4 regions of the Methylorubrum sp. POS3 genome follow, and region 3 is predicted to be linked to each of the others. Evidence: predicted binding sites of a transcription regulator. Region 3 holds the regulator's gene; each other region holds the start of a gene.
What was found. The regulator LexA, encoded in region 3, represses DNA repair genes until DNA is damaged. The targets are predictions, from matches to a motif close to TGTTCNNNNTGTGTTCNG.
Positions count from the first base shown of each region.

Region 1 (3,734 bases), 660 kb from region 3:
TCGGCGATGGACTTGTTGCGGTAGCGCACCTCCAGCGTCTCGCGGTCGTAGCGCTTGCCCTTGCACACGTCGCAGGTGACGTAGACGTCGGGCAGGAAGTGCATCTCGATCTTGATGACGCCGTCGCCCGAGCAGGCCTCGCAGCGCCCGCCCTTCACGTTGAAGGAGAACCGCCCCGCCTGATAGCCGCGGGCCTTGGCCTCGGGAAGCCCCGCGAACCAGTCGCGGATCGGGGTGAAGGCGCCCGTATAGGTCGCCGGGTTCGAGCGCGGCGTGCGCCCGATCGGCGACTGGTCGATGTCGATGACCTTGTCGAGATGCTCCAGCCCCTCGATCGCGTCGAAGGGCGCGGGATGCTCCAGCGCGCCGTTCAGGCGCTTGGCCGCCGCCTTGTAGAGCGTGTCGATGACGAGGGTCGACTTGCCGCCGCCCGACACGCCGCTGATGCAGGTGAAGGTGCCGAGCGGGATTTTGGCCGTGACATCCTTGAGGTTGTTGCCCCGCGCGCCAACCACGGTGAGCATGCCGCGACCGGGATCGCGCCGGACCTTGGGGGTGCGCACCGAGAGCTCGCCGGTGAGGTACTTGGCGGTGAGCGAGGCCGGGTCCTTCAGCAATTCCTGCGGCGTGCCCTGGGCGATGATCTCGCCCCCGTGGATGCCCGCGCCCGGCCCGACATCAACCACGTAATCGGCCTGCAGGATCGCGTCCTCGTCGTGCTCGACCACGATCACCGAATTGCCGAGATCGCGCAGGCGCTTGAGCGTGCCGAGCAGGCGCTCGTTGTCGCGCTGGTGCAGGCCGATCGAGGGCTCGTCGAGGACGTAGAGCACGCCGGTGAGCCCCGAGCCGATCTGCGAGGCGAGGCGGATGCGCTGGCTCTCGCCGCCGGACAGCGAGCCGGACCCGCGGGCGAGGGTGAGGTATTCGAGGCCGACATCGACCAGGAAGGTCAGCCGGTCGCGGATCTCCTTCAGGATGCGGACGGCGATCTCGTTCTGCTTGTCCGTGAGTTTTTCGGAGATTTCGGAGAACCAGCGATGGGCCTCCCGCACCGAGAGAGCCGTCACCTCGCCGATATCCTGCCGGTCGATCTTGACCGCCAGCGCCTCGGGCTTGAGCCTTTTGCCGCCGCAGGATTCGCAGGGCGTGGCGCTCATGAAGCGGCCGATCTCCTCCCGGCTCGCGTCGCTCTCGGTCTCCTTGTAGCGCCGCTCCAGATTCGGGATCACGCCCTCGAACGACTTGTTGACCGAGTAGGAGCGCAGGCCGTCATTGTAGTCGAACCGCACCGATTCCGTGCCGGTGCCGTAGAGGATCGCCTGCTTGGCCGTGGCCGGCAGCGTCGACCACGGGACGGTGGTCTTGAAGCCGAAATGGCGCGCGAGCGCATCCAGCGTCTGATCGTAATAGGGCGAGGTGGATTTGGCCCAGGGCCCCACCGCACCGCGCTTCAGCGAGAGCGCCGCATCCGAGATCACGAGCTCCGGATCGATGCGCATCTCGTGGCCGATGCCGCCGCAGGTCGGGCAGGCGCCGAACGGGTTGTTGAACGAGAACAGCCGCGGCTCGATCTCGGGGATCGTGAAGCCCGAGACCGGGCAAGCGAAGCGCGACGAGAAGGTGATCTTCTTCGGGGCCTCGCCCTCCGGCGTGTCCGCGAACTCGATGTCGGCGATGCCGTCGGCGAGTTCCAGGGCCGTCTCGAACGAATCGGCGAGGCGCGCGGCGATGTCGGCCCGCACGACGATGCGGTCGACCACCACGTCGATGTCGTGCTTGAGCTTCTTGTCGAGCTTCGGCACGTCGTCGATCGGGTAATACTCCCCGTCGATGCGAAGCCTCTGGAAGCCCTTCTTCTGGAATTCGGCGATTTCTTTTCGATATTCGCCTTTTCGCCCTCGGACGACGGGGGCGAGCAGGTAGAGCCGGGTCTTCTCCGGCAGCTCCAGCACCCGGTCGACCATCTGGCTGACGGTCTGGCTCTCGATCGGCTCGCCGGTGGCGGGCGAGTAGGGGATGCCGACCCGCGCCCAGAGAAGACGCATGTAATCGTAGATCTCGGTGACGGTGCCGACCGTCGAGCGCGGGTTCTTCGAGGTCGTCTTCTGCTCGATGGAGATGGCCGGCGAGAGCCCGTCGATCTGATCGACATCGGGCTTGGACATCATCTCCAGGAACTGCCGGGCATAGGCCGAGAGCGACTCGACGTAGCGGCGCTGCCCTTCAGCGTAGATCGTGTCGAAGGCGAGCGACGACTTGCCGGAGCCGGACAACCCCGTGAACACCACGAGCTTGTCCCGCGGGATGGTGAGATCGACGTTCTTGAGATTGTGCTCGCGGGCACCCCGCACGGAGATCACGCGCGTGTCGCGCGCCGAGGGCGCCGCGGCGTCGAACAGGGCGGCGAGGCGGGCATCGGCCTGCTTCTCCGTTTCGACCCCTTTGCCGGCCGCGGTCGCGGCTTTGCGGGCTTTGGCTGTGGCCATGGGCGACGAATTCTCTCGCGGTCGTGCCGAAGTCACCGCGCCGATGCGCCGTCGAAGCGTTGGGCGGGTGTGCTGCGCGGGAACAGGTTTCGAAAACGCAGATGGGTTCCGCGCCGCGCGAAACCACTAGAACGGAACGGGTACGACGGCAACGCCGATCAAGTCGGCAAGGTGGCGCGGGCGCCGCAGACTCCGCTCCGCGCAGACGCATGGCCGAGATCGGCGGTTCCGCAGGGACGTGGCCGCTGTGCGGGCAGGGGGCACCGACAGCCGGCGTGACGGACCCGCAGGCCGCATCGGCTTTCTCCCGTGAGCCGGCAACCCCCGTCCGGGCCGATGCTCTAAGTCCCGCCGCCCTCCGCATTGCGCGCCATGAAGGTCGCCGGCGTGCCGTCCTCCGGATTCACGAAGACGATGTCGGTCGGCGCCCGGCGCGGGGTATCGACCGAGAGGAAGACCAGCGGCTCTTCGAGGATCTTCGGCAGGGCGTGGACCGTGCCCCGGTCGAACAGCAGGAGATGGCCCGGGCCGAACTCGGCCTCGCCGGAGGCATCGCCCATCCAGAAGGTGCCGCGGCCCGAGACGCAGTAGAGCGCCTCGTCGCAGGTGGCGTGATAATGCGGCGGCGTCGGACGATAGACGCGGAAGACCCGGACGCTCGCCGCCGCGCGGTCGGACAGATAGGCATCGACGAGGAGCGTCGCGGCCTCCTCCGGCAGGCCGCGGGCGATGGCATGGATGTCGAAGCGCCCGCCCGCCCCGCTCTGTCCCTGGTCGGATGCCGTCATGCTCGTCCTCCGGTTCGCGCCGCCGCGCCTGTATCGCAAGCCTGCGATCCAAGACGGCCGGTCTCGTGGGGTTCCGCCGGTGGGGCGAGGGGATGGAGTCGGTCGGAGGCCGGACGGCTGGTACCGGCGGATGAACCGCCACCCAGGGCCCGGAGGGCGATACCGCGCCCGCCCAATTTATGATCCCGCCGCACAAAAATTATACAAATTGCCTAATTTTGATCAATAAATACAGAAGACAACCGATTGTTTACGAACAGAACGCATGCCGCATCCCGCAAATACTGAACGATGGCCGCGCGATGCTGAACTCATCCATTCACGGACAATCCGGTTCGCCCATGACCGGACCGAAGATGTTCGGCTCGTTGCGGGGGCGCATCGTCGCCGTGGCGCTGATCCCGTGTCTCGCCTTCGCCGGAGTGGCCGGGGAGGCGGCCTACGGACGGATCGGGGA
Region 1 covers NZ_JAPRBT010000001.1:3,342,475-3,346,208, forward strand. Annotated here, with positions in the region: gene uvrA (excinuclease ABC subunit UvrA) at 1-2,489, opposite strand, end outside; gene OWC43_RS15485 (cupin domain-containing protein) at 2,831-3,277, opposite strand; gene OWC43_RS15490 (methyl-accepting chemotaxis protein) at 3,619-3,734, shown strand, end outside.
Region 1: the regulator LexA is predicted to act here: its motif matches at 2,568-2,585, upstream of uvrA (excinuclease ABC subunit UvrA).

Region 2 (3,734 bases), 2.3 Mb from region 3:
AGCGTCTCGCTATCGAAGTGCTGGGCTGGCTTGCGGGCGACGACGAGCGGCTCACCCGCTTCGTCGTCGAGAGCGGGCTCGACCCCGGCACCCTGCGCGAGAGCGCCCGCGATCCGGGCTTTCTCACGGCCGTCCTCGACCATGTCATGGGCGACGAGCCGAGGCTGCTGGCCTGCGCGCAGGCGCTCGACCTGAAGCCCGAGAAGATCGCCGCCGCGTGGCAGCGGCTCCAGCCGCCGCCCTTCGACGACGGCCTGTGAGCCACCTCGGCGCTTCGACGCCCCATGCGCCCTCCTTGGCTCAACGCCGCGCGGGGGCTTGGTTTCAATGCCCTTTGCAGCGGCCCGCAGGGCGCGGCGGCAAATCGGCTACCGGGCCAGTTCCTTGAGGCCCAGGCGGATCAGCGTCTTGGCCTCCGCCCCCTCGCCGGCGGACTTCATCGCCGCGGCGATGGCGGCCGAGGCCTGAACCTGGGGATAACCGAGATTGACCAGCGCCGAGATCGCGTCCGCCACCGGCTGGGGCGCGGTACGGTCCTCGACCGCGCCCGTGAGCGCCACGAGCGCCGGATCGATGGGAGCGAAGGCGGGCGCCTTGTCCTTCAGTTCGGCCACGAGGCGGGCGGCCAGCCGTGGGCCGACTCCGGGGGCGCGGGCGACCGCGCCCTTGTCGCCGGTGGCGATGGCGCTGGCGAGGGCGCCGGGCTCCAGCACCGAGAGAACGCCGAGCGCCACCCGCGTGCCGACCCCCTGTACCGTCTGGAGCAGGCGGAACCATTCCCGCTCCGCGTCGGACTTGAAGCCGTAGAGGCGGATCATGTCCTCGCGCACATGCGTCTCGATGGCGAGGTCGGTGGCCTCGCCGGGCGGCGGCAGGCGCTGGAGGGTTCGGGCGGAGCAATGCACCACGTAGCCGACCCCGTTCACGTCGAGGATGACGAAGTCCTCGCCGTAGGAATCCACCAGCCCCTTGAGCTTCCCGATCATTTCGAACCACCGATCATGTGTTCGGATCGGCGCCCGGCTCCGTTGCCGCGCCCGCCCGAACGCCATATCCGTCAGCGCGGCCCAACCGACAAGGTGACTGCATGAAGCGCACGCTCCTCGCCCTCTTCCTCGTGAGCGCCGTCTCGGCTCCCGCCGCGGCGCAGGACGCCCCGCCCGCGCTCACCAAGGATCCGATGCAGGTGAAGGCCGGGCGCTACCGGCTCGATTCGGCCCACGGCAAGATCACGTGGTCGCTGAGCCATCTCGGCTACTCGACCTATTACGGCCAGTTCACCGACGTGTCGGGCGATCTGACCCTCGATCCGAAGAAGCCGGCGGAGAGCCGCCTCTCGGTCAAGATCGGCACCGCCAGCGTCAACGCGCTTCACGACAAGCTCAACGCCCATCTGAAGGCGCCGGACTTCCTCAATGTCGAGGCCTTCCCCGAGGCGACCTTCGTCAGCACCTCGGTCGAGCCGACGAGCCCGACCACGGCGCGCGTCAACGGCACCCTGACGCTACGCGGCGTGGCCAAACCCGTCTCGTTCGACGCCACCTTCAATCAGGCCGGGCCGCACCCGGTCGACAAGCTCTACACCGTCGGCTTCGACGGCTGGACGGTGATCAAGCGTTCGGAATTCGGCGTGAACGCCTTCCTTCCCGTGCTCGGCGACGAGGTGGCGCTGCGGCTGGAAGGGGAATTCAAGGCGGTGGACTGAGCCTCTTCCCACCCCCCTTCGAGGCTGCTTTCAGCACCTCGGGATCAGGGACAGGGTGGGACGAGGCAAGTCACACGCCATCCGATTGTTGCCGATCGGGCGACGGGAGCGTTTGCCGGAACCGTTCGTTCACGATATGTGCGCGAGATGGTCGCGCGCCACGGCGGCGCGTGACCGGAGGTTCCCGATGACCGACGACGTCCGCATCCTCGGCATCGATCCCGGCCTGCGCCGAACCGGCTGGGGCCTCGTCGTCGCGCGGGGCACCAAGCTGTCGTACCAAGCCTGCGGGGTCGTGACCTCCGACGGCGACCTGCCCCTGGCGCTGCGCCTGCGCGAACTGCACGAGGGGCTGACCCGCATCGTCGCCGACCACGCCCCCGACGAGGTCGCGGTGGAAGAGACCTTCGTCAACAAGGATGCGCAGGCGACGCTCAAGCTCGGCCATGCCCGCGCGGTCGCCCTGCTGGTGCCGGCGCTGGCCGGGCTGCCGGTGGCGGAATATGCCGCCAACCTCGTCAAGAAGACCGTGACCGGCTCGGGCCATGCCGAGAAGGTCCAGATCCAGGCGATGGTGCGGTTCCTGCTGCCCAAAGCCGAGTTCAAAATCGCCGACGCGGCCGATGCCCTCGCCATCGCGATCACCCATGCGAGCCATCGCGGTCGCGCCGCGATCGACCGGCGCCACGCCGTACCCACGGGCGGCGGTCCGGGCGCGGCGCGCATCGCGGCAGCGCTCGCCCGGCAAAGCTGACGCCGAATCCGGGGTCTCGAAAGGCGAGCCCTTTCGCGGGTGCAGGGTGGAACCCTGCCATCCTGTCAGAACCTTGCCCTCTCGACACCCATGACGGCCTGGGCGCTCGACTGCGCAAGCGACCGCGCGTCAGCCGATCTGAAGGATCACCTTCCCGGTCGCCTCGCGGCGCTTGAGGATCCCGAGGGCCTCGGCATAGGCCTCGAGCGGGTAGGTGCCGTGCACCTTCACGGTGAGCTTGCCCTCCGCCGCCCAGGCGAGCAGCTGCGCCTGGTTCGTCTGGTGCTGGGCCGGCTCGCGCTCGACGAAGGCGCCCCAATGGACGCCCTGCACGTCGATGCCCTTGAGCATGATGACGTTGAGCGGGAATTTCGGGATCTCCCCGGCCGCGAAGCCGATCACGAGGAAGCGGCCCTTCCAGCCGAGCGCGCGCATCGCCGGCTCGGCCAGATCCCCGCCCACCGCGTCGTAGACGACGTCGACGCCGCGCTCACCCGTCAGCCGACGCAGTTCCTCGCGAAGATTGGTCGCCCGATAATCGATCACGTCGTCGGCGCCGTGGGTGCGGGCGATCTCCAGCTTCTCCGGCGAGGAGGCACAGGCGATGACGCGGGCGCCGAGCAGCTTGCCCAGTTCCACCGCCGCGAGCCCGACCCCGCCCGAGGCGCCGAGCACCACCAGCGTCTCCCCGGGCTGGATGCGGGCGCGATCCGCCAGGGCGTGAAGGGTGGTGCCGTAGGTGATCGAGAGCCCCGCGGCGACCGCGTCGGAGACCGCCTCCGGCACGCGGGCGAGGCGCGCCACCGGCACGGCGATGCGCTCGCGGGCGGTGCCGTGGCTGAGATGGACCATCACCCGGTCGCCGACGGAAAACCCCTCGGCGCCCGCCCCCAGGGCCTCGACGACGCCGCAGGCCTCCCCACCGGGCGAGAAGGGCAGTTCGGGCTTCACCTGATACTTGCCCGCGATGATGAGCGTGTCGAAGAAGTTGAGCGCGGCCACCCGCACCCGCACCAGCGCCTCGCCGGGCCCGGCCACGGGATCGGCCACGGTCTCGATCGACAGATCCTCCGGCCCGCCGAGCCGGGTGCACATCAGGGCCTTCATACCGTTCCGCTCTCCGCCTCACTTTCGCGAGTGCCGACGCATCCCTGTCCGGTCGCGCGACGGAACGCCTCGACGCCCCCCTCATGCCCATTGGGGCGGGCGTCGCGCAAGCTGTCAGGTCCGCTCGTAGGTGCCCGTCAGCATCCCCTTGGCCATCACGTTGCCGTT
Region 2 covers NZ_JAPRBT010000001.1:1,716,169-1,719,902, reverse strand. Annotated here, with positions in the region: gene OWC43_RS08185 (DUF3572 domain-containing protein) at 1-260, shown strand, start outside; gene ruvA (Holliday junction branch migration protein RuvA) at 369-986, opposite strand; gene OWC43_RS08175 (YceI family protein) at 1,088-1,705, shown strand; gene ruvC (crossover junction endodeoxyribonuclease RuvC) at 1,893-2,459, shown strand; gene OWC43_RS08165 (NADPH:quinone oxidoreductase family protein) at 2,589-3,566, opposite strand; gene OWC43_RS08160 (YbhB/YbcL family Raf kinase inhibitor-like protein) at 3,681-3,734, opposite strand, start outside.
Region 2: the regulator LexA is predicted to act here: its motif matches at 1,832-1,849, upstream of ruvC (crossover junction endodeoxyribonuclease RuvC).

Region 3 (3,734 bases):
CGGCCTCGCCCTGGTACCGATCCTTGCCCTTGCCTTCCCCATCAAGAAGATAGCGGCCGGCACCGCGATGGTCGGCGTGACCGCCTATTGCGCTTTCTCCGGCTGGGACGTCGCCGCCGAGCGTGCTCTCATCATGACCTTGGTCATGTTGGGCGCGGTTCTGGTCGACCGGCCGGCGCTCAGCATGCGCAATCTTGCCCTCGCCGCGATCCTCGCCCTCGCCCGTGAACCTGAAGCGCTGCTTGGTCCGAGCTTCCAGATGTCGTTTGCGGCCGTGGCCGGACTGATCGCCTGTGCGCCCCTCCTCGATGGAGCGTCGTTTCGACGGGAGCGCGATTCAGCGCTGTTGCGTATCATCTCACGATGTCTGGCTGTCGGCGTCGGCACGCTCGCGACGACGTTGGTTGCTCAGTTTGCGACAGCGCCTTTCGCGACCTACCATTTCCAGACCATCCAGCCCTTCGGCCTCATTGGCAATGCGCTGACGCTTCCGCTCGTCTCGCTCGCGGTGATGCCCGCCGCGGTCCTGGGGATGATCGCCTATCCCTTTGCCCTCGACCGGCCGGTCTGGTGGGTCATGGGCCTCGCCGTTCGCGGGATGCTCGACATCTCGGAATGGATCACGGGCTTCGGCCAATCGACGGTCGTACTCCCGGCGTTTGGCGCTGGCGCGTTGGTGCTGCTGGCGCTAGCCCTGCTGCTCGCGACCTTGCCGGTTTCACGTCTGCGCGGGCTCGCTATCTTGCCCGCAGCAATCGGCCTTGCCGCCGCTGCAACACCGGCGCGCTTCGACCTCTACATCGATCGCGACGGCGCCGGAGCGGCGATCCGAGGGACGGATGGACGCCTTGCTGTACTCGGGCGTCCGCCGACCTTCGTGCTCGAACAATGGTTGAAAGCCGACGGTGATGCTCGCTCGGCCGCCTCTCTCAACGGAGGCCCCGAACCTCGTTGTGACAGACTCGGCTGCACGATGACCACCTTCGATGGACGGACGGTCGCGCTGGTGCTCGACAAACGCGCCTTTGAAGAAGATTGCGCCCGTGCCGATATCCTCATCAGCCGATTGAGGCCGCCACCGAACTGTCGCGCACCCCTGAGAATCGACAAAAATTATCTTGAAACACACGGAGCGACAGCGATCCGGCTTGGGGCACCCCATCCCGAGATTGTCACGGCCCGTAGCAGTCAGACGCCACAGCCTTGGCAAGCTCGACCGGTCGCTGTGGCGCCAGCGACCAATCCAGCCTCACCAGAGACAGGATCAGCCGTAGATCCCGGCGTTACGGAGATGGACTCGCTTCAGTAACGGCGCACGAGACTGACGAGCTTGCCTTGGATGCGGACCCGGTCCGGTCCGAGAACCCGGGTTTCGTAGGCAGGGTTTGCCGCCTCGAGCGCAATCGAGGAGCCGCGACGGCGCAGGCGTTTCAGCGTCGCCTCCTCGTCGTCGATCAGGGCCACGATGATATCGCCGTTATTGGCGGTTTCCTGCTTGTGGATCACCACCAAGTCGCCGTCGAGGATACCGGCCTCGATCATCGAGTCACCGCGGACTTCGAGGGCGTAATGCTCACCACCGGCCAAAAAATCGGGCGACATCGCAATCGTGTGACTCTGGCTTTCGATCGCCGAGATCGGCGTACCGGCGGCGATGCGGCCCATCACCGGCACGATGACCGGTCGGCCCTCGCCGTCCTGCGCTTGCAGCAGAGGAGCCTTCGGCGCGACCGGCTTACCGGCAAGTCCGCCCTCGACCACACTCGGCGTGAAGCGGCGCAGCTCGGCTGTCGGAACAGCTGGCTTGGCGGCGGGTGCCTCCGGCATCCGCAGAATTTCGAGGGCACGCGCTCGATTCGGCAGCCGACGCAGGAAGCCCCGCTCCTCGAGCGCCATGATGAGCCGGTGGATGCCCGATTTCGACTTCAGGTCGAGAGCATCCTTCATCTCGTCGAACGACGGAGGTACGCCGCTCTCCTGCATCCGTGACTGGATGAATTGAAGGAGTTCGAGTTGCTTGCGGGTCAGCATGCGGCACCTGCTGTCGCGTGCGGCATAGCCGCCGCCGGATCGTGGAAAACAAATCGCGAACAGGCTAGACGTTCCTATCCTGTTCTGCAAGTGCCGGCTTGGCCGTGTGATGCTGTCGATGCGCTGCGTGGACGGCATAAAAAAAGGCGGCGGAGCCGAAGCCCCGCCGCCCTGATCGGCTATTGAAGTCGGATCAGCCCGGGATGACGTCGACGATCTCGTAGGTGTCCGGGTCGATGATGACGATGTCGTCCCGCACGAGAATGAACTGGAATCCGCGATAAGCCGGGACCAGCGTCAGGATCGTCGGCGGGAGCGGGTGCAGCGAGACCGACCGCGGAATCGCCGTGCCCACGTTCAGCGAGAAATTGACGTTGCTGACCGACCGGACGTTGGTGCTGGTGATCGACTGGCGGAACTCGGTGCGCTGCGTCGTATTCAAGCTCCGCGTCGCGCCACGAGCCTCGGAGACGTTGCCGCGTCCACCGCGGTCACCGCGCTCGGCGCCGTCACGGCCACCGCGATCACCCCGCTCGGCACCATTGCGATCACCGCGCTCGGCGCCATCGCGACCGTTGCGGTCGCCACGCTCGGCACCATCGCGGCCGTTGCGATCGCCGCGCTCGGCACCGTCCCTGCCGCCCCGCTCGGCACCGTCGCGGCCACCACGCTCACCCGCCGCGTCTTGGCCGCCGCGTTCGCCGGCGTTCTGACCACCGCGTGCACCCTTCTCGCCCGGCGCACCGCTGCGGGTCGCACCGCCCGCACCGCCGGGCTCACCACCCCGCATTGCGCCACCGGCTCCGCTAGAACCGCCAGAATCGCCACCGCGCATCCCGCCGCCGGCACCACCGGCGCCGCCCGCGCCGCCGGCCTCACCGCCGCGCATCGCGCCGCCACCGGCTCCGCCGCCCGCGCCGCCGGCTCCGCCACCGGCAGCCCCGCCGCCGGCACCACCAGCACCGACGCCTGCGCCGCCACCAGCACCACCGCCCGCGCCACCACCGGCTCCGCCGCCAGCCCCACCGCCAGCGCCGCCGCCCTGGGCCAAGGCGGTCGCCGCACCGAGTACGAGGATGGCCGCCGTGGCCGTGCTGCGTAAGAACTTGCTCATCGTGGTCCCTGTCCTCTACCCGACGCCACGCACGGCGCGGAAACCGGCCTCGCAACGGCCAGTGCGTAGAAAGCGTTCCGTCAATGCTCAGTTTTTGCGCTTTTGGCGGGGGAACCTTGGCAATAACTCGCCCGGAAACGCAGAGCTTGCGATAGTCACTGCGCTCAATGCTTATTCTTCTGAAATACGGGTTTGGCTAAAGATCAAACATCACGCTCAAATCCGGAGGCCGACGCTGATGTTCGTCATTGCGGGAGAAATGTCACCGGGCCGCCGGGTATCGGCGCTCGGGGTCGCACCGCGAGACCCGAGCGTTGTGTATCGTAGAGGACCGAAAAGCCGAGAAACGGCGTGACACCGACGCTGATGAAGGGGCACCGCAATTCAGGCGGCGACGCGCCGCCCCCGACATGCCCGTCATGCACCGGTCCCGCCGTGAAATCCTCGACCGCGAGGGCCGGTCCATGACCGTCCCCAAGCACCAACCGCGCTGGCGTACCGAATGGCCCGTCTGAAGCGGGGGGAGCGCATGTGATGGTCATGCGGCTCACTTCAACCTACCGATTGGTAGGGTAATGGCCGGGACGCA
Region 3 covers NZ_JAPRBT010000001.1:4,007,145-4,010,878, forward strand. Annotated here, with positions in the region: gene OWC43_RS18435 (ComEC/Rec2 family competence protein) at 1-1,309, shown strand, start outside; gene lexA (transcriptional repressor LexA) at 1,303-2,031, opposite strand; gene OWC43_RS18445 (DUF1236 domain-containing protein) at 2,225-2,473, opposite strand; gene OWC43_RS18450 (hypothetical protein) at 2,470-3,096, opposite strand.

Region 4 (3,734 bases), 900 kb from region 3:
CTCGCGCTCGGCGATCCGCACGGTCTCGGAATCGCGCTTCAGCTCGCCGCGGTCGGGGCGGAAGGTGAAGGGGCCGAAGCTCACCGCACCCTCGCCCTCCGGGCGCGGCTCGGGCGCCGCGGCATGGCGGCGGATGATGTTGTTGAGCCGCAGGATCAGTTCGCGCGGCTCGAACGGCTTGGGCAGATAATCGTCGGCGCCGATCTCCAGGCCGGTCACCCGGTCATTGGGATTGGAACGCGCCGTCAGCATCAGGATCGGCACCCGCGAGGTCTCGCGGACGGAGCGCGCATAGTCGAAGCCGCTCTCGCCGGGCATCATCACGTCGAGGACGAGGGCGTCGAATACGAAGCATTGCGCCCGCGTCCGCGCCTCCGCCGCGCTCGCGGCAGCTGTGACGCGAAATCCCTGCTCGGACAGGAAGCGAGCGAGCAATTCGCGCAGGCGCCGGTCGTCATCGACGATCAGGATATGGGGGGCGTGATCGGGAAGCTCCGCCCGGGCTTTCGCAGCCGTCCCCTCGACGGGTGCGACCGACATCAGGCCCGCATCCCGGCGCGGCGCGCCATGAGGCGACGCACGGCGGGGCGGTCGCCCGGCTCGATCATCGCGAGCAGGAAGCCCTGGGCGGAGGCGATCCGGGCCTCCCGGCCGTTCCTACCTTCGGCCTCCGCCGGCTCCTCGATGGCGCGGGCGACGCGGCGCACCTGGACCCGGGTCAGATCGGCGGTGAGGCTGCGCCCCGTCGGCGTGCAGAACAACAGGCGCTGGCGCCGGTCGCTGGTGCCGGTGCGCTGCTCGACATAGCCTTGATCGATCAGGTCCTTGAGCACGCGGTTCAGGCTCTGCTTGGTGATCCGCAGGATGTCGAGCAGTTCGGCGATGGTGAGGCCCGGATAGCGATCGACGAAATGAAGTACCCGGTGATGGGCCCGCCCGAAACCGTATTCGGCCAGTATCCGATCGGGATCACCGACGAAATCGCGATAGGCGAAGAACAGGAGCTCGATCAAATCATCGCTGTCGCGGGCAGGTGCTGCCTCAATACGCATCTCCGCCTCGCGTACGGTTTCTGTGCCTCTCGTCATCACGCGGGTCACGTCGTCGAAGCCTTCCGTCGGAGCGCGGGGCGGACGGCCCGGGCCAGATAAGTCAGTGTTGTTGACATATCTCAGCCTCGTTGCTACCCGTCAACCCGCCCGGCACCCGTCACCCCCGCCGTATTCCTGCGGTCGTGCGCCGGTCCCAGCCTTGAATCATGCGACCTCGCGGCCCGCGCGCGGCCGCGCAGAGGAATGTTTCAGCGATGTCCGTCATCCCGTTCGACGAGCGCGAGGGCACGATCTGGTTCGATGGCGCCATGGTGCCGTGGCGCGAGGCGAAGATCCATGTGCTGAGTCACGGCCTTCATTACGGATCGGCGGTGTTCGAGGGCGAACGGGCCTATGGCGGGCGTATCTTCAAGAGCCGCGAGCATTCCGAGCGCCTGCGCCGCTCGGCTCAGCTTCTCGATTTCGAGATTCCCTACTCGGTCGATCAGATCGAGGCGGCCAAGGCCCAAGTGCTCGCCACGTCCGGCCTGCAGGACGCCTATCTTCGCCCCGTGGCATGGCGCGGCTCCGAAATGATGGGTGTGGCCGCGCAGAAGAACACGATCCATCTCGCCATCGCGGCCTGGGAATGGCCGAGCTATTTCGATCCGGCGACCAAGATGAAGGGCATTCGCCTCGATCTCGCCGATTACCGGCGGCCCGATCCCCGCACCGCGCCCTCGACCTCGAAGGCGGCGGGTCTCTACATGATCTGCACGATCTCGAAGCATCGGGCCGAGAACAAGGGCTATGCCGACGCGCTGATGCTCGACTGGGAGGACAACGTCGCCGAATGCACCGGCGCCAACGTGTTCTTCGTTCAGGACGGCGCGATCCACACGCCCCAGGCCGATCGCTTCCTGAATGGCATCACCCGCCAGACCGTGATCGAACTCGCCAAGCGCCGCGGCATCCGCGTGATCGAGCGCCGCATCCGGCCCGATGAGATGACCGGCTTCACCGAGTGCTTCATCACCGGCTCGGCGGCGGAGGTGACTCCCGTTTCCGAGATCGGCCCTTACCGCTTCACGCCGGCCGAGCTGACCAAGACGCTGATGGACGATTACAGCGCCGAGGTGCAGCCCCGCGCAGCGGCCGCCTGATGATCCTGTGGAGGGCGCACGATGCTGCGCCCTCCCGCCGGAACCCTGCTCGAAGCCCTGCGTTTCCCCGACAGTCCCATGGAACATTCCATGAACAAGAAGGGTGTCGCATGACGCGCAAGACCGAAGAGACTCAGGCCGAGAATCCGAAGGTCGATCCGACCGACGAGTCCAACCGGATCAAGGATCCGGACGAGTGGACCACCGGCGGCGAGCCGATGACGGGGGCTCAGGCGTCCTACCTCAAGACGCTGTCCGAGCAGGCCAAATCCCCGGAGGCGTTCGAGCCCGATCTCGGTAAGGCCGAAGCCTCGAAGCGTATTGACGCGCTGAGGCAGGAGACGGGAAAGGCGTGACCACCGCCTCCGTTTTGAGCGCCCGGTTCCTCTGACGCGCATCTAAGCATGGCGCTGTCATGACTTGGCAGAGTGCTGGATCGATCCTCGCGATGGCAGATACGAAACGTATCATGCCATTGCCAAGCCAGCGGTGAGGTTGCCGGAGGCTGTCCGGATCGTATGATTTGAATCGTTGCACCGAACCATTTTCAGAAGCGCCGCCGTAAGTTCAGCGGTCATCTTAAGTTCGTCGCAACGTTGACCCGATAGGCTGCCAAAACTGTCACGCCTTCGGACCGATTCGCCGTGCGTCTGATCTCGACCGAGCGCGCTGCTCTCCTTGCCGTCCGGCTGCGTGCCGGTGTCGCCCGGCTCGCGCGGGAGACCGATGGCGCGACGATGATCGAGTATTCCCTGCTCACCGCCGTCATGGCCGCCAGCGTGGTCACCTGCATGACCCTCTTCGGCAAGGCGATGGGCGACATGTTCGACTCGATCGTGAAATACTACACGCTTGCCCAGTAGCGACCTGTGGGCTCAGTTGCGCGTCCCTGGCTTGCGCCGGCCGGACGAGTTGGTGGGCGCGTTCGGTTTGGGCGCTACCTCCGAGACCGGTTTCGGCTGTGCGTCGCCCGGGGCGGCGGAGCCCTCTTTCGGACTCCAGAAGGCGTCGAAGACATCGCGCATGGCCTTGACGTTCTGCTCCTGGACCTCCGCACCGGTCTGCAACATCTGCGAAATCACCTCCATCGACGCTTTGGTGGCGTCCGTCTGCGAATTCGCACTCTGTTTCGGCTCCTGGCGCAGCTGCGGGCGGGCTGGCGCTGGCCGGGGCGCCGGAGGCGTGGGTGCAGCTTGAGCCGAGGCTGCCGCGGTCAGCCCGTTCAGCCAATCGGCCCAGAGATTGCCGAAGTTCGGCGGGGTCTGCGCCGGCTCCGCCGCCGGGCTGGCGGGCGGGTTGAGAACGAGGTGGACGATCCCCGCCACGATCATCCCGGCCATCATCGGCAACATCTGACGCAAGGCCTGTGCGCCGACGCCGCTCGCGGTCGCGGCCTGTTGGATCACCGCTTGCGCCAGCATCGGTGAACCGAACATCCCCGACATCAGGTCCGGAGGTGTGGAGGGTCGGGATGCGGCGCCCGGCATACCGAGGCCGAACAGGCGACCGAACCCCATCGGATCCGCTCCCGCCTGGCTCT
Region 4 covers NZ_JAPRBT010000001.1:4,904,993-4,908,726, reverse strand. Annotated here, with positions in the region: gene OWC43_RS22875 (response regulator) at 1-540, opposite strand, end outside; gene OWC43_RS22870 (MarR family winged helix-turn-helix transcriptional regulator) at 540-1,052, opposite strand; gene OWC43_RS22865 (branched-chain amino acid aminotransferase) at 1,307-2,194, shown strand; gene OWC43_RS22860 (DUF3072 domain-containing protein) at 2,305-2,550, shown strand; gene OWC43_RS22855 (Flp family type IVb pilin) at 2,839-3,057, shown strand; gene OWC43_RS22850 (DUF937 domain-containing protein) at 3,070-3,734, opposite strand, start outside.
Region 4: the regulator LexA is predicted to act here: its motif matches at 2,274-2,291, upstream of OWC43_RS22860 (DUF3072 domain-containing protein).